2 regions of the Priestia sp. SRI_019 genome follow, and region 2 is predicted to be linked to the other one. Evidence: riboswitches for the same ligand, from Rfam matches in the RefSeq annotation. Region 2 holds a riboswitch; the other holds the start of a gene.
What was found. Region 2 has a riboswitch for preQ1 ahead of queC (7-cyano-7-deazaguanine synthase QueC). Riboswitches for the same ligand answer to the same signal wherever they lie in the genome.
Positions count from the first base shown of each region.

Region 1: another riboswitch for preQ1. It lies ahead of AC2YJL_RS23680 (QueT transporter family protein); the one in region 2 lies ahead of queC (7-cyano-7-deazaguanine synthase QueC).

Region 1 covers NZ_JBYCZN010000006.1:13,238-24,666, forward strand. The annotation lists gene iolC (5-dehydro-2-deoxygluconokinase) at 1-328, shown strand, start outside; gene AC2YJL_RS23640 (CoA-acylating methylmalonate-semialdehyde dehydrogenase) at 414-1,871, shown strand; gene iolD (3D-(3,5/4)-trihydroxycyclohexane-1,2-dione acylhydrolase (decyclizing)) at 1,984-3,918, shown strand; gene iolE (myo-inosose-2 dehydratase) at 4,003-4,899, shown strand; gene AC2YJL_RS23655 (LacI family DNA-binding transcriptional regulator) at 4,960-5,985, shown strand; gene AC2YJL_RS23660 (5-deoxy-glucuronate isomerase) at 6,119-6,907, shown strand; gene AC2YJL_RS23665 (hypothetical protein) at 7,164-7,382, opposite strand; gene AC2YJL_RS23670 (YitT family protein) at 7,731-8,597, opposite strand; gene AC2YJL_RS23675 (Lrp/AsnC family transcriptional regulator) at 8,980-9,390, opposite strand; PreQ1 riboswitch class I at 9,587-9,631, shown strand; gene AC2YJL_RS23680 (QueT transporter family protein) at 9,641-10,129, shown strand; gene AC2YJL_RS23685 (hypothetical protein) at 10,566-10,700, shown strand; gene AC2YJL_RS23690 (hypothetical protein) at 10,764-11,111, shown strand; gene AC2YJL_RS23695 (DHA2 family efflux MFS transporter permease subunit) at 11,168-11,429, opposite strand, start outside.
Region 2 covers NZ_JBYCZN010000002.1:1,418,748-1,430,176, forward strand. The annotation lists gene AC2YJL_RS17455 (NCS2 family permease) at 1-913, opposite strand, end outside; gene AC2YJL_RS17460 (hypothetical protein) at 1,144-1,431, opposite strand; gene AC2YJL_RS17465 (YueI family protein) at 2,108-2,467, shown strand; gene AC2YJL_RS17470 (cell wall hydrolase) at 2,493-3,206, opposite strand; gene AC2YJL_RS17475 (hypothetical protein) at 3,519-3,845, opposite strand; gene AC2YJL_RS17480 (hypothetical protein) at 3,993-4,187, opposite strand; gene AC2YJL_RS17485 (patatin-like phospholipase family protein) at 4,205-5,050, opposite strand; gene AC2YJL_RS17490 (YkvS family protein) at 5,371-5,556, shown strand; gene AC2YJL_RS17495 (hypothetical protein) at 5,873-6,100, shown strand; gene AC2YJL_RS17500 (NAD(P)H-binding protein) at 6,134-6,835, opposite strand; gene queF (preQ(1) synthase) at 6,904-7,401, opposite strand; gene queE (7-carboxy-7-deazaguanine synthase QueE) at 7,500-8,231, opposite strand; gene queD (6-carboxytetrahydropterin synthase QueD) at 8,224-8,664, opposite strand; gene queC (7-cyano-7-deazaguanine synthase QueC) at 8,664-9,329, opposite strand; PreQ1 riboswitch class I at 9,560-9,603, opposite strand; gene AC2YJL_RS17525 (GerAB/ArcD/ProY family transporter) at 9,674-10,795, opposite strand; gene AC2YJL_RS17530 (hypothetical protein) at 10,822-11,058, opposite strand; gene AC2YJL_RS17535 (Ger(x)C family spore germination protein) at 11,070-11,429, opposite strand, start outside.

The sequences.
Region 1 (11,429 bases), on a different contig from region 2:
AGCAGAGCGCTGGTTTTCTCACCATGCTCAAATCGTCGTGATTAAGCACGGTGGAGAAGGGTCTATTGCCTATGCAAGAGATGGTAAGTCTCACCGCGGAGGAATATTTAAAACAAAAGTTCTGAAAACGTTTGGCGCTGGTGATTCATATGCTTCAGCCTTTATTTACGGATTGATGCAAGGGCTGGAAATTCCACAGGCAATGCGATTGGGGGGTGCCTCCGCTTCGATTGTCATTTCAAAACACAGCTGTTCAGATGCTATGCCGACAAGCATTGAGCTCTTCAACTTTATGGAGACAGCAACGGAAGTTTTGCAGGAAGCTTAATAAACAAAGGGAAAATCTTGAGAGATTGCTTGAGAGATTAAAGGAATAGCAGCTTATTAAAATTAGATAAAGGGAGAGATATTCTATGACACAGACAGCAGTAAAAACAGTAAAAAACTATATTGGTGGACAATGGATTGAATCAGCTACATCAAAAACGGAACCTGTGTATAACCCAGCGACAGGTGAATTAATCGCACAGGTACCTCTTTCTACAAAAGAAGACGTAGATCAAGCGGTGCAAGCAGCAAATGAAGCGTTCAAAGGGTGGGCAAAAACAGCCGTGCCTAAACGTGCACGAATTTTATTCAAGTATCAGCAGCTATTAGTAGATAACTGGGATGAATTAGCAAAGTTAGTGACAGTTGAAAACGGAAAAAGCTTTAACGAAGCGCGAGGTGAAGTGCAGCGTGGAATTGAATGTGTAGAATTTGCGGCAGGTGCTCCTACGTTAATGATGGGTAAACAGCTTCCTGATATTGCAACAGATATTGAGTCTGGCATGTACCGCTACCCAATTGGCGTCATTGGAGGAATTACACCGTTTAATTTTCCAATGATGGTTCCTTGCTGGATGTTCCCGCTTGCGATCGCTTGCGGCAATACATTTGTGTTAAAGCCTTCTGAGCGTACGCCGCTGTTAGCTGCAAGATTAGCTGAGCTGTTTGAAGAAGCTGGTTTGCCAAAAGGTGTATTAAATATTGTAAACGGGGCGCATGATGTGGTAAACGGTCTTCTTGAACATAAATTAGTGAAAGCTATTTCGTTTGTAGGTTCCCAGCCTGTAGCTGAGTACGTGTACAAAAAAGGTACGGAAAACTTAAAGCGTGTTCAAGCTTTAGCCGGTGCTAAAAACCATTCAATTGTATTAAATGATGCAGATTTGAACGTAGCAACAAAACAAATTATCGGAGCCGCTTTTGGTTCAGCAGGTGAACGTTGTATGGCAGCATCTGTTGTTACTGTACAAGAAGAAATTGCAGATCAGCTAATTGAAAGATTAGTAGAGGAAGCAAATGATATTGTAATTGGCGACGGCTTAGAAGAAAACGTCTTCTTAGGACCAGTCATTCGTGAAAATCATAAAGAGCGTACGCTCAGCTATATTGAATCAGGCGTGCAAGAAGGAGCAGAGCTTATTCGTGACGGTCGCACAGATGCAGCAGTAAATGGCAAGGGCTACTTTGTCGGACCAACGATTTTTGATCATGTTACGCAAGAAATGAAAATTTGGCAAGATGAAATTTTTGCACCTGTGCTTTCTATTGTACGTGTGAAAACATTAGAAGAAGCTATTGAAGTAGCCAATAACTCTCGATTTGCAAACGGTGCTTGTATTTATACAGATAGCGGCGCAAGCGTACGTGAGTTCCGTGAAAATATTGAATCTGGTATGTTAGGAGTAAATGTAGGGGTACCGGCACCTATGGCATTCTTCCCATTCTCTGGCTGGAAAGATTCTTTTTACGGTGATCTTCATGCAAACGGTACGGACGGCGTGGAGTTTTATACAAGAAAGAAAATGGTAACAACGCGCTGGTAAGTGATTCATTAAAAATCGCATTCCATTTTAAAAGGAGGTATCAGGAATTAAAGGTATTCCTTATGCTTCCTTTTTTAAAATCGCAATCTAGTATTAGAAGGGAGAAAGAAGCATGGAAACAGTTAGAATGACGACGGCACAAGCATTAGTGAAGTTTTTAAATCAGCAGTATGTTGAATTTGATGGAAAGCAGCATCAGTTTATTAAAGGGATTTTTACAATTTTCGGGCACGGAAATGTGGTAGGCCTTGGGCAAGCTTTGGAAGAAGACCCAGGAAATCTAGATGTATATCAAGGACGTAATGAACAAGGAATGGCCAATGCAGCGATGGCTTTTGCAAAACAAAAACATCGAAAGCAGATTATGGCTTGCACATCTTCAGTGGGGCCAGGTTCAGCAAATATGGTTACAACGGCAGCCACTGCTTCAGCTAATAATATTCCAGTTTTACTGCTTCCTGGTGATGTATTTGCAACTAGACAGCCGGATCCCGTTTTGCAGCAAATTGAACAGTCATATGATTTATCTATTTCTACAAACGATGCTTTCCGACCAGTAAGTAAGTACTGGGATCGCGTAAGCCGCCCTGAACAATTGATGACAGCTATGATTAATGCGATACGTGTGTTAACGAATCCTGCAGATACGGGAGCTGTAACTATTTGTTTGCCTCAAGATGTGCAGGGAGAAGCATGGGACTTTCCAGCTTATTTCTTCCAAAAGCGCGTTCACCGCATTGAGCGTCGCCTTCCGACTAGGGACAGTCTAGCAGATGCAATTCAATTAATGAAAACAAAGAAAAAGCCAATCATCATTTGCGGAGGAGGCGTTCGGTATTCAGAAGCTGCAAAAGAGTTAAAACAATTTGCTAGTGAGTTCCATATTCCATTTGGAGAAACTCAAGCAGGGAAAAGTGCCGTTGAAAGTGACTATCGCTATAATCTAGGCGGAATAGGTGTAACAGGGAACTCAGCTGCTAATACAATCGCTAAAGAAGCAGATTTAGTAATTGGAGTAGGCACTCGATTTACTGATTTTACAACAGCATCTAAACAGCTTTTTCAACATCCCAACGTGCAATTTCTTACCATTAATACGTCTGAATTTCATGCAAATAAACTTGATGCCGTGAAACTTGTAGCTGATGCAAAAGAAGGGTTGCTTGCTCTTAGGGAAGAGCTAAAATCAATTGGCTATCAGTCTGTTTATACAACAGAAATTACAAGTGCTAAAGACGCATGGGATAAAGAATTAGAGCGTCTGCATAGCATACGTTTTACTGGTGCAGATTTTGTTCCGGAAATACAAGGTCATTTAGATGAAAGCTTAGCTGAATATGTAGAATCACTTGGTACTCAATTAACGCAAACAGAAGTAATTGGAAAGGTGAATAAGCTCCTTGATGACAACTCCATCATTGTTGGTGCAGCAGGAAGTCTCCCAGCAGACTTACAGAGAATGTGGAAGTCTACTAAACCTAATACCTATCATATGGAATATGGATATTCATGTATGGGATATGAAGTATCAGGAGCACTTGGAGTTAAGCTGGCAGAACCAGCTAAGGAAGTGTACGCGATGGTTGGAGATGGAAGCTATCAAATGCTTCATTCAGAGCTTATTACAAGCCTTCAAGAAAGAAAAAAGATAAACATTTTACTGTTTGATAACTCCGGCTTCGGGTGCATTAATAACCTTCAAATGTCAAACGGTATGGGGAGCTTCGGTACAGAGTTTCGTTATCGAAACGATGAAACAGGAAAACTAAACGGAAACGTAATGAAAATTGATTTTGCAGCCAGCGCCGCAGGCTACGGTGTAAAAACGTATCGCGTAAGTTCTCTTGAAGAATTAAAAACGGCGATAGAAGATGCACAAAAACAAGAGATTTCAACGCTAATTGATATTAAAGTGCTGCCAAAAACTATGACGAACGGTTATGAATCATGGTGGCATGTAGGAGTAGCAGAGGTATCTAAAAATCAGCATGTACAGGAAGCTTATGAAGATAAGGTGAAAAACCTTGAAATGGCAAGAGTTTATTAAGGAGCAGGAGAAAATGAGGTTGTTGAAGAGAAACATTCGATAAATATAAAAGAGGTTTTAATTTCATATAAGGGAGAGGAAGAGATGTTCAAGGAGAATACGGTCAAACTGGGGATTGCTCCAATTGCTTGGACAAACGATGATATGCCTGAACTGGGGGCTGAAAATACATTCGAACAGTGTATCAGTGAGATGGCTTTAACCGGTTTTAGAGGAAGTGAGGTCGGAAACAAATATCCGCGAAATGTTTCAATCTTAAAAAAGGCATTATCGCTTCGGAATTTGGAAATTGCAAGTGCGTGGTTCAGTACATTTTTAACAACAAAGCCGCTGGAAGAAACGGTAACGCCATTTATTGAACATCGCGATTTTTTATACGAAATGGGAGCAAAAGTAATTGTTGTTTCTGAACAAGGGCACAGCATTCAGGGGCTGATGGATGTTCCTTTATTTAAAGAAAAGCCTGTGTTCACGCCAACAGAGTGGAGCAGACTTGCAGAAGGCCTGCACCATCTTGGGAAACTGGCACAAGAAAAAGATATGCATATTGTCTATCATCACCATATGGGAACGGGTGTACAAACAACAGAAGAAATTGAGCAGCTAATGGAGCTTACCAATCCGGAGCTTGTTTCGCTGCTATTTGATACCGGTCATCTTGTCTTTTCAGGAGAAGAACCTCTTTATATCTTAAAAAAATATCTGCACCGTATTAAGCATGTTCATTTAAAGGATATTCGTCAAGAAGTAGTTGATCGAGTCAAAGAACAAGACCTAAGCTTCTTGCAAGCGGTAAAAGAAGGAGCCTTTACTGTTCCAGGTGACGGAGCTATTGAATTTGATGAAGTATTTACTACGCTTGCCACTTCGGATTATAACGGATGGTTTGTCGTAGAAGCAGAACAGGATCCAGCCCTTGCTAATCCTTTTGAATATGCGTTAAAAGCAAGAAACTTTATTAAAGAAAAAAGTGGTCTTTAATTTCCATTGTAAAAGATTTTACGCCTTTTATGCGTTTATGAAAGGAAAGGAGGAGAGGAAATGAAGCCAACCATTTATAGTGTGGCTGAAGAAGCAGGTGTATCAATTTCTACGGTATCAAAAGTCATCAATCAAACCGGTCATATTAGTGAAAGAACAAGACAAAGAGTAATTGAGGTTATGGCGCAGTTGAATTACCATCCAAGCGTCGTAGCATCTGCTTTAACAGGAAAACCTACTAAAACGATTGGGCTTCTCGTACCTGACATCTCCAACCCTTTTTTTGCCGATTTGGCAAGAAGCATAGAAGACCGAAGTCATGAGCGAGGTTTCCATGTTGTAATGTGCAATACCGATAACGATGCGGAAAAAGAGAAAAAGTATCTATCGCTGTTAATACGTCAGAGAATCGACGGTTTAATTGTAGCTTCTGCTTTTCGCAATGCTAATCTTTTAAAAAATATGCTTAAGCAAGATATACCGATTAGTGTTATTGCTTCAGAAATTCCTCACATATCCGTTAATACAGTGACAGTGGATGACTACAAAGGGAGCTATTTAGCGACTGATTATTTGCTGTCTTTGCATCATAAAAAAATTGCGATTATTACAGAAAATGCAAAAAGCAATCACGCCCGTTTAGATGCTTTCCGAGACGCTATGCAAGAAAATGGAATCATCGTGCCGCCTCAGCACGTTATTACGACCGAAGCAAGTATTCAAAAAGGATATGAAAGTGCTAAGCAAATTTTTTCAATGAAGGAGAAAGTGACGGCTATTTTTGCTTGTAACGATTTACTGGCTATCGGAGTTATCCAAGCTGCAAAAGAATTCAAAATTGATGTACCGCAAGGCTTATCAGTGATTGGCTTTGATAATACGGTTCTTTCTACTACCATTACGCCCATGTTGACGACAGTAGCACAACCGACAAAAGAAATGGCTGTAAACGTAGTGGATTTGCTGGTTAGAGAAATGAAATATCCAGCGATGCATAAGGAACATTTGCTTCTTGAGCCAAAATTGATTGTTCGGAAATCAACGGCTCCATTACGAAGGGAAGCCACAGCATCTATAAATAATTGAACACAATCAAGAATATTGCCGTTAATAAAAAATCCTCATAGTCACATATTTAAAAGAATTTAGAGAGTCTATGAAGAAAAATGAGTAATTAGTAAATTCTTATCGCGCTACTACATAAAGGAGGAATTCAAGGATGTTAGGTAAATTAGGTGAATTAAATAAAGGATACAACGTACTTACAGAAATGACCGGTCAGCACAAAGATATGCTGATGGATATTGGGATTTATAAAATGTCCCAAGGAAAAGAGGAAACTTTACTAGACAGCAGCAGTGAAACGGCTATTCTTTTACTAGAAGGAAAGGTAAAGCTAGAGTGGGAAGGCCATTCGAAAGAAATTCAGCGCCAGTCCCTATTTGAAGAAGAGCCTTGGTGTTTGCACGTTTCAAAAAATGTGGAGGTCAAAATTACTGGGCTTGCCGATAGTGAAGTACTAGTTCAAAAAACGGATAATGAAAAAGAGTTTTCATCAAAATTATATACGCCCGAAGATTGTCAAAACACAGTGGCTGGTGAAGGAGTATGGGAAGGTACTGCTCAGCGTGTAATCCGAACAATTTTTGACTACAATAACGCTCCTTACTCTAACCTTGTTATTGGAGAAGTTATTTCTTATCCAGGAAGATGGTCGAGTTATCCGCCTCATCATCATGACCAGCCCGAAGTGTATTACTATCGTTTTGACAAGCCGCAAGGATTTGGCTGCGCAATGGTTGGAGAAGATGCGTACCGTGTAGTTGATAATAGTTTTATTACAATTCCTGGTGAATTGGATCATCCTCAAGCAACGGCTCCTGGGTATGCAATGTACTTCTGCTGGATGATTCGCCATCTCGACAATAATCCGTGGACAGACCGTATTATGGAAGAAGAGCATAAGTGGTTATTAGAGCCGGATGCAAAAATTTGGCCTGAAAAATAAATAAAGATCTTTATACGAAATGGGTCTCAAATGTTGAAAAACCTCGACTGAAAAATAATTATGCGTAAAATAATAGTTTATTTTTGTAAAATATGTTTTTATATGTTAAAATATAGCTTGTATTAATATTCAGGCGATGATATCGCTCTTTGCTGCAGATTCCTTTTTAGGAGTCTCTTTTTTTTTGGAAACTGAAGCAACAGATAAAGACGATTCATATATAAATTAAAAAGAAAAGGAGATAAGCGTAAGCCGCTTATCTCCTTTTCTTTTTAGCGTTATCTAATGCTAAGTTCTTTTTCACTACTTTTTCTAAAGCAACTTCCACGTGAACATTTTTTTCATCGATGTCATTCACAAGCACGACGGTTCCTTTTCGTCCTTTAATCTTTAAATCATCACCCGTAGAAGGAATGTTTTCCCTCAGCTGGCTTAATAGAAGCTTTCTGTTTTCAAAAAAGTGAACAGCCACCATTTTATCTCACCTAATTTCATATGATATGTGTGATACAAAGATGTGTATATGAAATCCTTCCTATACACTATGTCGCCAGAGGTGGTTTTAGAACACATTGAATAGACAATTGTTGCATCGATATATGAGATAAATAGGGTGGCATAGTTATAAATCTTCTATTCTTGGACATACTTATACTACTAATCTAAAAAGGGATGTGGATGAAAATGAAGGTGGCTATCGGATTAAGTGTATTTACGGTCGTTACAGGAGCAATTGCGTTAGGGTCAGTTTACTTTTTAGCAGGTATCTTTTCGTTTTTCTTAACGGTTTTTTCATAAAAAAATCCACCAAGAGGTGGATTTTTTATTTAGCAGCGGCTTTTGTTTCATGAGGCGAATTGCCGATAAATCCAAATTTTCCGCCGACAACTTCTTTTACTTCGTGGATGACAATAAAAGAATTCGGGTCAATTTGCTGGATTTTCTTTTTAATTTTTAATAACTCGTTCTTTTTAATAACAACGTAAATAATACGTTTATCTTTGTTGGCGTAGTAGCCGTATCCGTAAAAGATGGTGGCTGCATTTCCAAATTCACTGGTGATGACTTGCGCTATGTCTTTATATTGATCGGACATAATCGTCATTGCTTTTTTGTTGTGGAAACCTTCGATAACGACATCTACGATTTTGGCACAAAGATAGACGAATATAAAAGTATAGAGCATGTTATTGACGCCAATAGCGAAAACCGATGCTAAAATAATGACACTGTCCATGTAGAACATGCTTTTAGAGATATTATAGCCTTTTGTATAGTTTAATAAATAAGCTAAAAGCGTTGTTCCACCAGTCGATCCATCTGCGATAAAAATGAGAGCAAGTCCTGTTCCCATTAGTAAAGCCCCGAATACAATTCCTAAAATCATGTCGTGAACGTGAAAAGGAATATAGCTGACTAGACCGAGGAAAACGGACGTCATGACGGCTCCTAGAATCGTATAAAGAATCGTTTTTTTTGTTAGAAATTTATAGGCTAAGGCAATAAATATAAGGTTTACAAGAAATGTGCTGATACTTGTAGGGATATGAAATAAATAATATAAAACAAGAGCAATACCAACCGTACTTCCGTCACCTAATTTATTTGGAATGACGAAAAAATCAATGGATGCAGCAACTAAAAGTGCGCCGACGATAATTAAGATGATGTCTTTATAGATTGTTTTCAATATGCAAACCTCCTTGATTATTAGGATATTTTCATGTTTAATCTTGTTTTTACTAGTGTTTCACAAATGATAAAATAAAAAACGTCTTAGAAATTGTCTAGTTATAAAACTGATCAACTTCTAAGACGAAGAATTACGATACGTGTATAGGTCTTAATCCGACTTTTCTATGCTTCGATGTCACCGATTATATAAACCTCTGACCGCTATGTCAACGCTGTGAGAGATGTTCAACTTTTCAAAAAATAGAAGGCGGTTTCCTACATAAAAAAAGAATCCTTTGCGATGACGCAAAGGATTTTCAAATTTATTGGAATAGGGGGAATACGTTATTAGGATTACCATTTTCATAAATTAATATACCTTTATTTTTTTAAAAGATTTATTTGTTAATGACGATTGAAAGTTTGTAATTCACATGCTGATTTAGCTCTGTCAAAAAATCATTTAGTTCTTCATTTGAATGAAATTTGCATTCTAGTAAATAGCAGCCATCGCCGCTGATTTTAAAGTTGTTGATAACGTACTCCTGCTGACTTTCTAAAAATGTAAGGTAGGGGTGGTGATGAATGCTCTGCGTATAGATATTTAAAAATGCATGGATGGTGTAGCCGAGTTTTCGTTCATCAATGTTAATTGTATAGCCTTTGATAATCCCTTCATCTTCTAACTTTAATACTCTAGCAGAAGCGGCTTGTCCGGTTAAATGCACTTTTTCTCCTAATTCTTTCATCTTTATACGTCCATTTTTTGATAGCTCTTCTAGTATGCGCTTATCTGTATTATCTAACATAGCTACAAATCCTTTCGTATTTCAAATCAAAAGGGTTAACTACTTGATGTCACCTATGTATACTGATACGTCTTCTATTTTATACTAAAGAAAAGTAAGAAAAAAGAGCAGTCAATATGCAAGGTATAGAAACCGGCAGTAGTTTGTAAACAGCTAGATTGACGAAAGCTTAAGCATGCTGTATGATTCTTTGAGTGTTTACGTGGTTCGTAACCATCCCACGTTAAAAAACTAAGGAGAGAATAGTAAGATGAATATAAGAACACTTTGCGTCAACGGTCTTTTAGCTGCTATGTATATTGCTGTCAGCATGCTAATCCAGCCGTTTGGCTTCACCAATATCCAATTTCGTATATCGGAAATGTTCAATCACTTAATTGTGTTTAATAAAAAGTACGTGTACGGCATTGTGCTAGGAGTATTTCTGACGAATTTGTTTTTTTCACCAATGGTCGCTTATGATCTGGTGTTTGGGGTAGGACAATCCGTGCTATCATTACTCATTACCATTTTTTCTATGCGCTACATTAAAAATATGTGGGCTCGTATGCTTGTTAATACACTTGTATTTACGTTCACGATGTTTATTATTGCTTTTGAGCTGCACCTAGCATTTGACTTGCCATTTTTCTTTACGTGGCTAACAACAGCCGTTGGTGAGTTTGTTGTTATGCTTGTTGGAGCACCAATTATGGCAGCAATTAATAAACGTGTACAATTTAATAAGCTAGTTGGATAAAAAAGATGTGGCTGTGATAAATCTCACAGCCACATCTTTTTTTCTTTGTTATTCTATAAGTGTAGTGATAAACCCCTTATTATTGAAGAGCTTTTCACGCATGGACAAATTACCCATATCTAGCATGTGAAAAGAGCAGGTCGCGTTTGCGATCTGCTCTTTTTGCGTAAGGCAATAGGAAGTATTCGGTTAGATTATTTTGAAAGAAGGAGTGACAAATCTCACAGCACATTCTTTTTTCTTTTGTTACGATATACATATAGTTGGCAAACTCCTTATCGAAAAGTTTTTCGCACAACAACACATTACCTATGCGTAGCAATTAAAAAAGCAGACCGATAACGGTTTGCTTTTTTAATTGTATTTTTTACCATTAAATAACTTTTTTGAGTTATAATTGTAAAATAACCTTTGTTACTAGAGAAGGGATTGTTTTTTGAATAGGAAGTTAGCAATTCTTGTTTTATTAGCGTTAGCTATTGATGAGCCCGACGTAAAGTGCATAGGGTATTGGAATAAGCTTGATGATTACCATCAATTTTCTTTTGGAGGATCCTTGAAGCAAGAATAATATATAACTATTTGTTAAATGGTGGAACTGAGCGTAAGGATTGATAAAGGCGGTGAATGAACAGTGAGTGTAGACACGGATAGATTGATTAGCTTTTTTATTTTATGGGGAACACCCGCTGTTTTTAGTATAGTAGAGTACTTTAAACTGAGTAAAACTGAAAAAAAAGAAGCGATACGAGACTTAATATCTTTAAAATCTATTGTAACAACAGGATTTATATTGACCGGAGGAGTGATGGCGAGTTTAGGCAGGTTGTTATCTCTGCTGCCTCTCCACGTTATAGGTACTTTTATTTTAGCTATTGGTGGTATCGTGGGCGCTGTTGAAGCATGGAAGACAGAAAAAAAGAAAAGTATTGTTATCCTTGTTTTAATAGTATCTATGATTGCTTTTACATTTGTAATATAAATTCTGCATGTAACAAGAGCTGCTCAACCCGTGAGCAGCTCTTATCAGTTTCTTATTTATTGTGTTTCAAGATGCTGATCTCTTTTCTTTAACGTAAGAGCGAGCAAGAACGAAACGACGGCGAAAGCGATGGCTACATAATAGACGGTATGAACCCCGCTTGTCATACTTTTTATTTGTAGCAGCGTTTTATTCGTTTCGTTTGATTGTTGAATAAAGTGCTGAGAAGCCATGGTCATAATACTTGTATACAAAGCGGGTCCAATCGCGCCTGAAACTTGGTTAATCGTATTTGAAATAGCTGAACCGTGGGCATGA
Region 2 (11,429 bases):
CTACAGAAGACACCGTTGGACTTGTTCCAAACACGCCGCTTAGCAAAGCTGAGGCGGCTGTTGCTTGAAAGGCCCGCGGAAATTTGCTATCTTGATTTATCATACCTAGCTGACCATGCAGCAAACCGATATTTTCAAAAATCAATACCATTGTTAATGAAAAGACAGCTGCCCAAAACGCAACGTCTCCAATAGCTCCAAACGACAATGTGCCAAAGCTGCTAAAGAAGTCGTTCACGCTCCCAGCGGACTGTCCTTTTTCTGCACCGCTTCTTACACCAAGTAAGAAGGCAAGGACTGATCCAGCAATCATGCTTAACAAAAAGTTACCTTTCACATTTCGGATAAACAGTACGATTGTGATAATTAACGTCAACAGCGTACTGATCACAAACGGATCTGACAAGTCTCCAAGTGCTACAAAAGTGTTTTCGCTTGGAACTACAAGCTTCCCTTTTTGCAAACCGATAAATGTTAAAAATAAGCCAACACCGACTGTTATCGCTTCTTTTAGCGAATGCGGAATTGAAGAGACAATTTTGGCAGACAGTCGTGAAAAAGCTAATGCTATAAAAAGAAAGCCGGATATCACTACTGCCAATAACCCTTCTTGCCAAGATAACCCCATTGATTGAACCATCGTATACGTAAACAATGCATTAATCCCCATACCTGGCACCAGAATAAGAGGCGCATTTGCCCAAAAAGCCATAATAACACAGCCTACAAAAGCCGAAGCTACTGTTGCGAATATTCCTGCTTCAAGCGGAATACCGGCATCAGACAAAATGGTTGAATTAACAGCAATAATATACACGATGGAAAGAAATGAAATGACCCCAGCTAAGCTTTCTTTTCCGACAGTTGTTTGATGGTCGTTTAAACGAAACAACTTTTCAAATAATGCGTTCAATCTAATTTCCTTCTTTTCATCTATCCCTCGCCCACCCAGTGACCAAAAATGCCACCGAAGTTATTATAGCAAAATCAACAATTGTTGCAAGGAAAACTTGTCTCCTTTAGCTTAAGCGTTCATTCCTTATTTAAAACTGTTATCATTTTCTAAACGTAACGTCTTGCATTCATTCTATATATACCTTGGATTGGACATAATAAAAGAGCGCTTTATCAGCGCTCACTGTTTTAATAATAATAAGGATAATATGGTGGGTACGGCGGATAATATGGTGCTGGATAACCGTAATAACCTGGACCTCCTAGTGCACTTCCAAGAACTAATCCTCCAAGAAATGGAGCTCCAAAGCCCCAACCCCAAGGGCGACCAAAGCCAAAGCCGAACCCCGGACGGCCGAAGCCAAAACCAGGACGACCGAAACCAAAACCTGGACGACCGAAACCGAATCCTGGACGACCAAAGCCTCCAAAACCACCGAATGGTCTTCTTAAGTCATTAATATCAAATTCTTGCATGATACATGCCTCCTCAAATTATATTTCATTCTCTTTATTACATATGTTATTCACCTACTTCTTGCATAGGCAATCGCCTCTTTTTTTGTGATTTCTTAAAAAATATTCCTTTTCTACTACCTCATTAGGATTAAACAAGCGTACAAACATATATTTTTTAAGGCTTTGAAACATACTACATGTAACTTATGTAAAATAAGAGAGATAAAACGAGGAATGCACCTTTATAATTTTCAGCAGCTGCTGCAATGAGAAATAAACATAATGTGAACGCATAAAAAGAACGCTCAACAAAAATGTTGACCGTTCTTCTTATGAAAATCCATAGCGATTTTTTATTAATTTATCTGACCCTTTGCTTGACCGTATATGCCCTAAAGCTATATAATCCCCTTTTTATACAATGCGCTTTGAACATAAAATCATAGGAGCGTCTCCCCAAACGCTGCTATGTATGTATATCTGTAATCGCTTACAAACCTTTAATAAAAAACCGATATGATTTTCTATCTATTTACATTAAACAATATTTCAGGCTAAATTTCAACACATTTTTTGTTTTTCTTTGTACTCAGCAAAAAAAACAGGTGATATAGCACAGCGATTTTCCTTTTTTCCTGTCCCTTTTACTTATAGCCATAATCGTTTATAGTTTATAACGAAAGGAAGTGACGCAATGTCTGATCAACTAGAAGAATACTTAGAACGAGGAATGTACGGAGCAAAGGAAACAAAAAGAGACGAAAGAAGATATTTCTTAACTGCTCTACGTGAAAATATTGAACTTGCGCTAAAAAAAGGGCAAGTCATGAAAAAGGATGCAGCAAAAATAAAGCCTCTTTTAAAAAAAGTGAAAGACGGTCATTTGTTTTTAAATGGCTCCTTGTCTTATTCATACCTCTCCCCCTATATTCAAGCGGCTAACCAACATAAAGTGCCTTTTACTATCGTTCAGAACTTAGAAGCTGATACCGATATTGGTCTGGTTTTAACGGGTTCTGAAGGCAGTTTGGAACGAGATATTTTTTTAGACTAAAAAAAAGAGCCAGAACGGCTCTTTTTTATTTAGCAAATACATGATGATCAATTGTTTTAATTACAGCACGTGAACGAATCCAGTTATCGGTAGCTGTTTTTGGATTATAAAAGTAAATGGAATCGTCTAAACGATCTTTTCTAGTCAATGCTTGCTCTACTGCTTTTTTCGAATCTTCTGAAGCAGGTTTGTTAATTGATCCGTTTTGGACCGGTGAAAAAGCGTATGCTTTTCCGACAACTTGTTTAATAACTCCTGTTACCGTATCTGGAAACTTCGGAGAATCTACACGGTTTAACACCACTGTTGCTACCCCTACTTTTCCTTCATATGATTCGCCTTTTGCTTCAGCTTCTACTAAGCGTGCTAATAAATCTTTTTCACTTGCTGAAATCGAAACTGCAGGTGTTTGCTGTTCCGTCGGTTTCGCTTCTGGTTTTGGTTCTGACTTGGCTGTATTAGCCGGTGCTGCCGTTGAAGGTTCCGTTGTTTCAGCAGCCAGCACTTTTGTCTTACTCGGAATCGCTAATGTTTCACCAATATAAATCATATCTCCTTGACGATTGTTTAATTTTTTAATATCGTCAATTGTTACACTATATCTTTTACCTAACTTCCAAAGACTATCGCCTTTGACTACTTTATAATTAGTTGCAGCCGTAGCTGTTGCATTAAAACCTATAAATGAAAGAGTAGCTAAACAAGCTACTACCATTGATTTCATATAACTATGTTTCATAGGTAATACCTCCTGAAATTTCGTATGGTATTACTCTATCATAGCTATATAGGGGTTTCACCGAACGATTCAATTACATTTCTTTAAGTTTGATGAACAAAATTACGTTCGGAACACAATTATGACATTGTACCTTGTTTTTTGTCATAATAACGGTAATTTTTCTGAAATACAGGTATATTTTCCCGGTTTATTTCAGTTTAATCAGAAATTTCTTCATTTGTCTTTCCCTTATAATTCTTATGATAAACATTTAAATTCATCTACTTTTACACAAAAGAGCTGAATGTTGTAATCAACATTCAGCTCTTTTTAATCTTCGATCTCAATTTCTACAACATCATAGAAATCAATCACTAGCTTAGCACCCGTATCATCCATAAACGTAAAGACGTCTTGATCATCTGATAAATGTATCACGTATCCGGTCAACTGCTGTTCACTGTTGTCGTAAACAGTAGTAATTAGAATTTTTTTATGATCTACATATGCTTCTTCTAATAACGAATGGAGGTCATAGTCCCCGTCATCTTCGGGCCGGTTCGTTAACAGCATCCCATAAGTCGTCATTCCATTTTTATCTTTCCATATATGATCTGCAAAATAAAAAGGTGCTGTACTTTTTCGAAACTCATCCATAATATCCCTCCTATAACTAAACACGTTTATTCGCTCTTACCGTACGTTACTAAATAAACGCACAAGCACTTGTAACAGTATATTCTCTACTGTACAGGCTCATACATCCATTATATAAGGCATAATCAAATAATGCCATCATTTCGTTTAGCTCCTAGGAATTTCTAGATACGTATAGGTAAAATTCCCACCGCGTCCAGCTATTCCACGAAAATGTTTGAAATCAGGGCGATTTACTAAAAAAGGGCGAAAAGCAAGAAAGTCTTCTTTTTTGACTTTAATTTCGGTTACTTTTCCTTCACTTAACTCATTCAACATGTTTATGGCTGTTTGTTCATCCATTCAGTTTCACCTCGCTTTTAACTGTTCAGCCAATTTTGCAGAGATGCAAATTGAGCTTCAGCTTCTTTATATCCTTGGTTGTAAAGAGCGTCAAGACGCTCACGATTCTTCTCAATCCGCCCTACTACAAGAGGGGTTTGCGGACGAATCACAAAGATATTCCCCTGTCTTTCCTGTTCTTCAATATATGACAATGTTTCATTATACAATTTATAGCGGTTCTCAAGCGCACGAGTCAGCCCATCATAATGACGATATTTGCGCTTCAATAACCAAAGCATATTTGATTTCTTTTTTCGATATCCTTCGTTTCGCGTTAGCACAACAATATTTTTTCTATATCCATCCTGCACTGCTTTTTTGATTGGAATCGGATCACTGATTCCTCCGTCTAACAGCTCTTTTCCTTTATATGTAACGACAGGTGCTAAAAATGGAAGGGAACTAGAAGCGCGAACCGCTGTCAGAATGTCCCGGTCATACTCATCAAAATAAACGGGTTCTCCAGTCACACAATCCGTTGCTCCTACTACAAGCTTCTCTGTACGCTCAGCAAATGCCTCAAAGTCAAATGGAAGAAGCTGATTAGGAATTTCATCAAAAACGAAATCCATTCCAAATATCTCTTTTGTTTTAAAATAATTTTTCCACGACAAGTAGCGAGGATCTTCTAAAAAATCTAAATTAGCTTTGCGACTTCTTCCTATTTGTCTAGATAAATAAGAAGTGGCATGACAAGCGCCGGCTGAAACGCCAATTACATACGGAAGGTACAGATTTCTTTCCATAAAGTAATCTAAAACTCCAGTTGTATAAAGGCCTCTCATACCGCCTCCTTCGAGCACGAGTCCAGTATCTTTCAATTTCTACACCTTCTAATTCTTATAATTTATGACAAGATTATACCTCGTTTATTATAACGAAAGATACACAAAGATGGAACTGTCCTGCTTCTCTCTTTCATTAAAGCTACCACTTCAAAGCTACCAATTCCTTTTATTTCTCAGCACATTTTACTTATTTTTTCAATTTTATTTTATATTTTTTCAAAAAACTCTTTACTAATTCCCAGTTTTAAGGCAAAATTGTAAAAAAGAAAACGCTAACTAGTTTTACTATTTTTAAAATTAAAATTATTCAAAAAATTATAATGAACTAATTTAAAACAAAGGAGCGATAAATCATGAAAATAGCAGAGGTAGGAAACTTGATAGAATTTAAAAATGGCTTACAGGGCATTGTCGAAAAAGTAAATGAAAACTCCGTGATTGTAGATTTGACTTACATGACAAACTACCGTGATTTAGACTTAGAACAGCGAACTGTTGTCAACCACAAAAACTACACCATCATTAATCCAGCTATGTAAAGGAAAAAAGCAGCCGGAAAGCAAAAGCGGTTGCTTTTTTATTGGTTTTGAAAGAATTGATTCTTTTGTTCTTCTGTAATAATCCCCAGCTTATACATGAGGTAAATATACTGTTGCACCTTAACATCCTTCGAACTTTTTTTCACTGTACTCCCTCTTTTCTAAAATGTTTCTTTATACAATAATATATGGCTGAGATAAAAAAAGTTTCCTTAAAGAAACAAAAACAGGCCCCATTTTTTCTTGAAAGGGGCTTATTTTCGTGTGACAATAAGAACAAGCTACTACTATCTTCTTACCGAAAGGAATTACTAGCATGTTTGATACTGTATTGTTTATCGTTGCTCTTATTGTCATTCTTTTTTTCATCGTGCAGTTCGTTTTTAAACGCAAACAAACTTCAAATAAAAAAACATCCGTTGAACCCATGAATTATGCCGAGGAAGATTCTAACTCCTACACAAGCTGGAGTGAATCTGCTTCTAACCACGATCATGATGGCGATGGAGATAGCGGTGGAGATGCGGATGGTGACGGAAGATAGAAAAAAAGCCCCTTCTTATGAAGAGGCTTTTCTTTATTTTGATAATACTCGCTTGCCGTTGGTAAACGAATAATAGCATTCACCTGTATAAATGTCTTGACTTTCATGTACATGAACGCCACATTTATCTTCAAGAGCAGCTTTCATCATCGATTTGGCTACGTTATACGCTTTAATTGGACGATACTTTCTCCACTTTCCTACAAGGCAAAATGAACACGACTTTAACGTGTATCCCCCAATTTTTTCAAATAGGCGAAACTCTTGGCGCTTGCCTAATAATAACGATGGGCGGAAAAAGTGAGTAGAACGGATATATAAGCTTGCGATATCTTCTTCTACTTGCCCCTTTACTTTACTGTAAAAGAATGGCGAACGAAGATCAGCACCAATTGCTGTAATCGTTAAAAAGTTTTTGCAGCGATATTTTTCTGCACATTTAGCCGCTTTTAAAGGAAATTCGTAGTCCACTTTAATGAATTTCGCTTTTGTTTTTGCTTTTTTCATTGTCGTGCCTAAACAGCAATATACATCATCAACTGCAAAGCATTCTTCGTGCTTATCAAGCTCTGAAAAATCAATTTCAAGCTGACGTAGCTTTGTGTGTTCGATTGGTAGCTTTTTTCGAACAAACACTGTCACATGGTTATATAAGCTGTTGCTTAATAACATTTTTAAAAGTTCTTGACCAACAAGTCCGCTTGCACCTAATACTAATGCTGATCTCTGTGACATTCTTTCACCTTCTCACCTGTTGTTTTTGCAATGGAAAACAGGTTGCATACACAACCTGTTTGTTCGAATTAACGATTATCAATTGTTTCTGGGTATAAATCATGATTCATCAGGCGATAATTAGCCATTTCTTCATACTTCGTACCGGGACGGCCATAGTTTGTATATGGATCAATTGAAATCCCGCCGCGTGGTGTGAATTTTCCCCATACTTCAATATATCTTGGATTCATCAGTTTAATTAAGTCATTCATAATAATATTCATACAGTCTTCATGGAAATCTCCATGGTTACGGAAGCTGAACAAATAAAGCTTTAACGACTTGCTTTCTACCATTTTTTCATCTGGAATGTAGCTAATATAAATGGTTGCGAAATCCGGCTGACCTGTTTTTGGACATAAGCTCGTAAATTCCGGACAGTTGAATTTCACAAAATAATCACGATTTGGATGTTTGTTATCAAATGCTTCTAGAATCTCTGGTGAATATTCAAACAAATAATTTGTTCCTTGATTTCCAAGGAGTGATACACCTTCTAATTCTTCATCTTTTCGACCGCTCATTTGCATTTCCTCTCTTTCTACGATTGTCATTCTAACAGCGTTTTTTTATTTTGTATATATCTGTTTTTATTTTTCTTTGTAAATTTTTTGCTATGCGCTTACACGCCTCGTTTATTTCCCCAAACAAGGGCGTGAACCTGCGGCAGAACTCTTACATCGTTCATGTTTTTAGCTGCCACTGCCTTATCGATTAACCACTCATACTTTTTAAGCAATTCTTGTGTTAACGACGCATTATCGATTGTCGTTAAGTCCTCGTTGCCTACCTGAACAAAAAATGGAACCTCAGGATAACGTTCATGAACAGACGCTGCATACTCAAAGTCCTCATCATTAAATACAACGACTTTTATGCTTATATGTGCCATGCGTTTTTCCTTTATTAATGTCTCTATAATATCGTCCAATACGGGGAAATTTGTTTTCATTAATGAACTTGGAGGCTTAGGGGAAATCGTTAAATCATCGATCTTTAGGAACCAATCCTGATAACGGCTTCCCTGTGTTTCAAGAGCTGCTTTTACCCCTTGACTGTGCAAAAGCTCTACAAGTGAACCAATCGCCTTGATAAGCGCAGGGTTCCCTCCAGAAATGGTGACGTGATCAAAGCACTCGCCTCCAATTTCTTTTAGCTCCGTCCAAATTTGTTCTGCTGTTAGCTGACGAATATCGTTTTTAGCTGATCCATCCCACGTAAAAGCTGAATCACACCAGCTGCAGGAATAATCACAGCCTGCGGTACGAACAAACATCGTCTTACGTCCTACAACCATTCCTTCCCCTTGAATCGTTGGTCCGAATATTTCAAGTACTGGAATTGTATTAGCCACGTTTTTTCACCTTCTTTGGGCGGTAAACTACGTAACTTGTCGGCGTTTCCCGCACGAATACTTGTACGCAAGAAGGCTTATTTGGTAGTGTGTCTAGATATTCTTGAACCAACTCATAAATTTTACGAGCAACAACTTCAGTTGTAGGAAAATCATTTGGATTTTCTTCGTTAAAGATAGAATGATCGTTCAATAATGTATGATCAAATTGACCAGAAACAATTTTTTTCAATAGCGCAAAGTTTACTAAAAAGCCCGCTTCGTCTAATGTATCTCCGGCAACAGTTAGATTTACAAAATACGTATGTCCATGGACTTGACGGCATTTACCTGCTTCTGTGTGAGGAACAAAATGTGCCGCAGCAAACTGCATATCTTTGTTCAGTTCATATTCATAGTTATGAAATACTTGAGGATACATTTGTTGCAACATTATTTCTCTCCTCCTTCTTTTGTTTGCAGGTATTGATCTAACCCGCGTTTTCGCAATTGACATGCAGGACATTCGCCGCATCCGTCAGCAACAATACCGTTGTAGCACGTTAATGTTTTTTCACGCACATATTCAAGCGCTCCTAGCTCATCCGCTAACGCCCACGTTTCTGCTTTATCAATCCACATAAGCGGCGTGTGAATCACAAACTCAAAGTCCATTGATAAATTAAGCGTGACGTTTAACGATTTCACAAATACGTCTCGACAGTCTGGATATCCCGAAAAATCAGTTTCACAAACGCCTGTTACGATATGACGGCCTCCGCTGTTTTTAGCCAGCACGGATGCAAATGATAAAAATAACAGATTGCGGCCGTCCACAAACGTTGTAGGCAACTCTCCTTCTTTTTGCTCGATCTCAATATCATCTCGCGTTAAGGCATTTGGTGCTAATTGATTTAAAAGTGACATATCTAGTACGGTATGCTTCACACCTAAATCAGCTGCGATAGCTTTTGCTACCTCTATCTCTTGGCTATGACGCTGACCGTATTGAAAAGTAACCGTTTCTACTTCTTTAAAGTTTTTCAAAGCCCAAAATAGACATGTTGTGCTATCTTGACCTCCGCTAAATACAACAATCGCTTTTTCATTTTTCATCATTACTGTTCGTCTCCTTTTTGATTGAAATCAAAAGAAGAAGAAACTTTATTGAACCGTTCGTTCCCTTTGTGACTAATTTTATAACACAAAAAAGAGACTGCTCTTTTCCAGCAATCTCCCTAAAAAGCAACTAAGATACACGTCCTCGCCAGCATACACGTCACAAAGACGTGTTGATAGAAAAGCACGTGAAAGAAGACACGCTAAAACCGTGTCTTTTGTCATCAACGATGATCTTAGTTTTTTATAGAGGGAGTTTTCGAACCTCTCCCGTACGTATACAAACGTGTACGGCGTTTCTTCTTGAATTGTCATCGTATTATACCACATGCTTATAAATAATGCTATGTTTGTTGGCTTCTATCGCCTTTAGCTGCCTTATTTTTCTTTATATAAGAAAGAGCAATAAATAACAACGGAAAACAAACGCTTAGTACAAATAAATAAAACGGCCAGTAATATTTTTCAAAATAATTGAAGTACGCTGTATTGGGAATAATGTAATACGCCACGCCTGTAATAATTAGACCTAAAGGAAAGCTTAAAAAATTGCGCACCCGTAAATTACACAATTGGACGATACTTAACTGAATAGCATAGAACACAATGACAACTTTGAAAAAGATAGATAACATCCAAATAATAGCTACTAATACTTCAACATGCTGAATCGTTGCACCTAACGAAATCATTTTTCCTAATAAATAAACTGGGTAGCTGTGCATCGACGCAATATTCGCACCAAGAGCTAATATACAAGCCGCAACTGCAATCGTAATCGTCAAACCCGATGCGACAGTGCCGATAACAAACATTCTTTTTACCTTTTTGCCATCTTTTATATGAGGCGTAATCATTAGCACAAAAATCAATTCCATAAACGGATTTCCTAAGAAATACGTGGTCCCTAACACTAAATCAGCCATGCGGAATTCAAACAAAGGGTAAAGACGATCAATTTTCATCTGAGGAACATTTAAAACAATTAACAATAAAAAGGGGACCACAATCCACGGCAAAAAGATTTCCGCGGTTCTCGCTACCACTTCAATACCTAGATACCCTCCGTATATAACAGCTAAAAGAACAAGGGCATGAATCCACGTAGGCAGCGTTTCAGGGACAATTTGAGTGGTCATAAATGTACTGATGTCTCGAAGCGAAAACGTAGATTGAATGAACATAAAGAAAATGTAAATAAGAGAAATACACGTTCCGGCATAAGGACCTAGCGCCTGTTTAGCTATTTGAATGAACGTTTGCTGAGGGTAACGCTGAATCAGCCATAAAAGCACCGCAACGATTAAAAGTGCAAAGCCAATAGCAAGCACACCGCAAAACCACGCATTTTGTCTATTCGTCTCTAATAACGTAGCCGGAACTGCCAAGATGGCGCTTCCGATACAAAAAACATAAATTAAAAAAAGAAATTGTTTTGGACTAATAAATTCCTTTATTTGCATCATACACACCTTCTCTCCTACATGCTTGCTCACGTGAATAACAGATGATGAATGGTTCTAGTAAGAGGCTTAATTACTGCCTCTAAAAAGTACAGAGGCGTAGGAACTTCTTTACGGAGTGTAATCGATCCCCAAAAGAATAGACCCAAACCTATAAGACAAAGGTAGACGGCTATTTCACGATAATACTTTTCCTTTCGGAAGTTGATCATTGTTTTTTTAGTCAAATAAGCAAGCAGTACAAGTAAGGCGATAAATCCCTCCATTTTCTTTCTCCTTAATGCTTCATTTGCTTCATATATGAGTTATTTAACGTGCCTAAGCGACGGATTTGAACTTTTGCATCTAAATCGACGGTTAAATCCTCTGCGTAAATTCTGTTCCAGTCTCTTTTCATTTTGTACCATTTCTTTACATCTTGTCTGTAAAACGCTTCGCCGAAACCAAAGATATCGCTTTTATAGGTTTTTTGAGCTTTTTCTACTGCATCATTCATTTTTTCTTTTACGTCAGCTGCTGTTTTTCGTTCGAGCATATTGATTACAGCTGGGTCCTGTAAATTCACTTGACACTCTACATCAGCCACGTTCGCTTCTCCTTTTAAATCAACGTGAATATGAGGTTTATGATTTTTCAT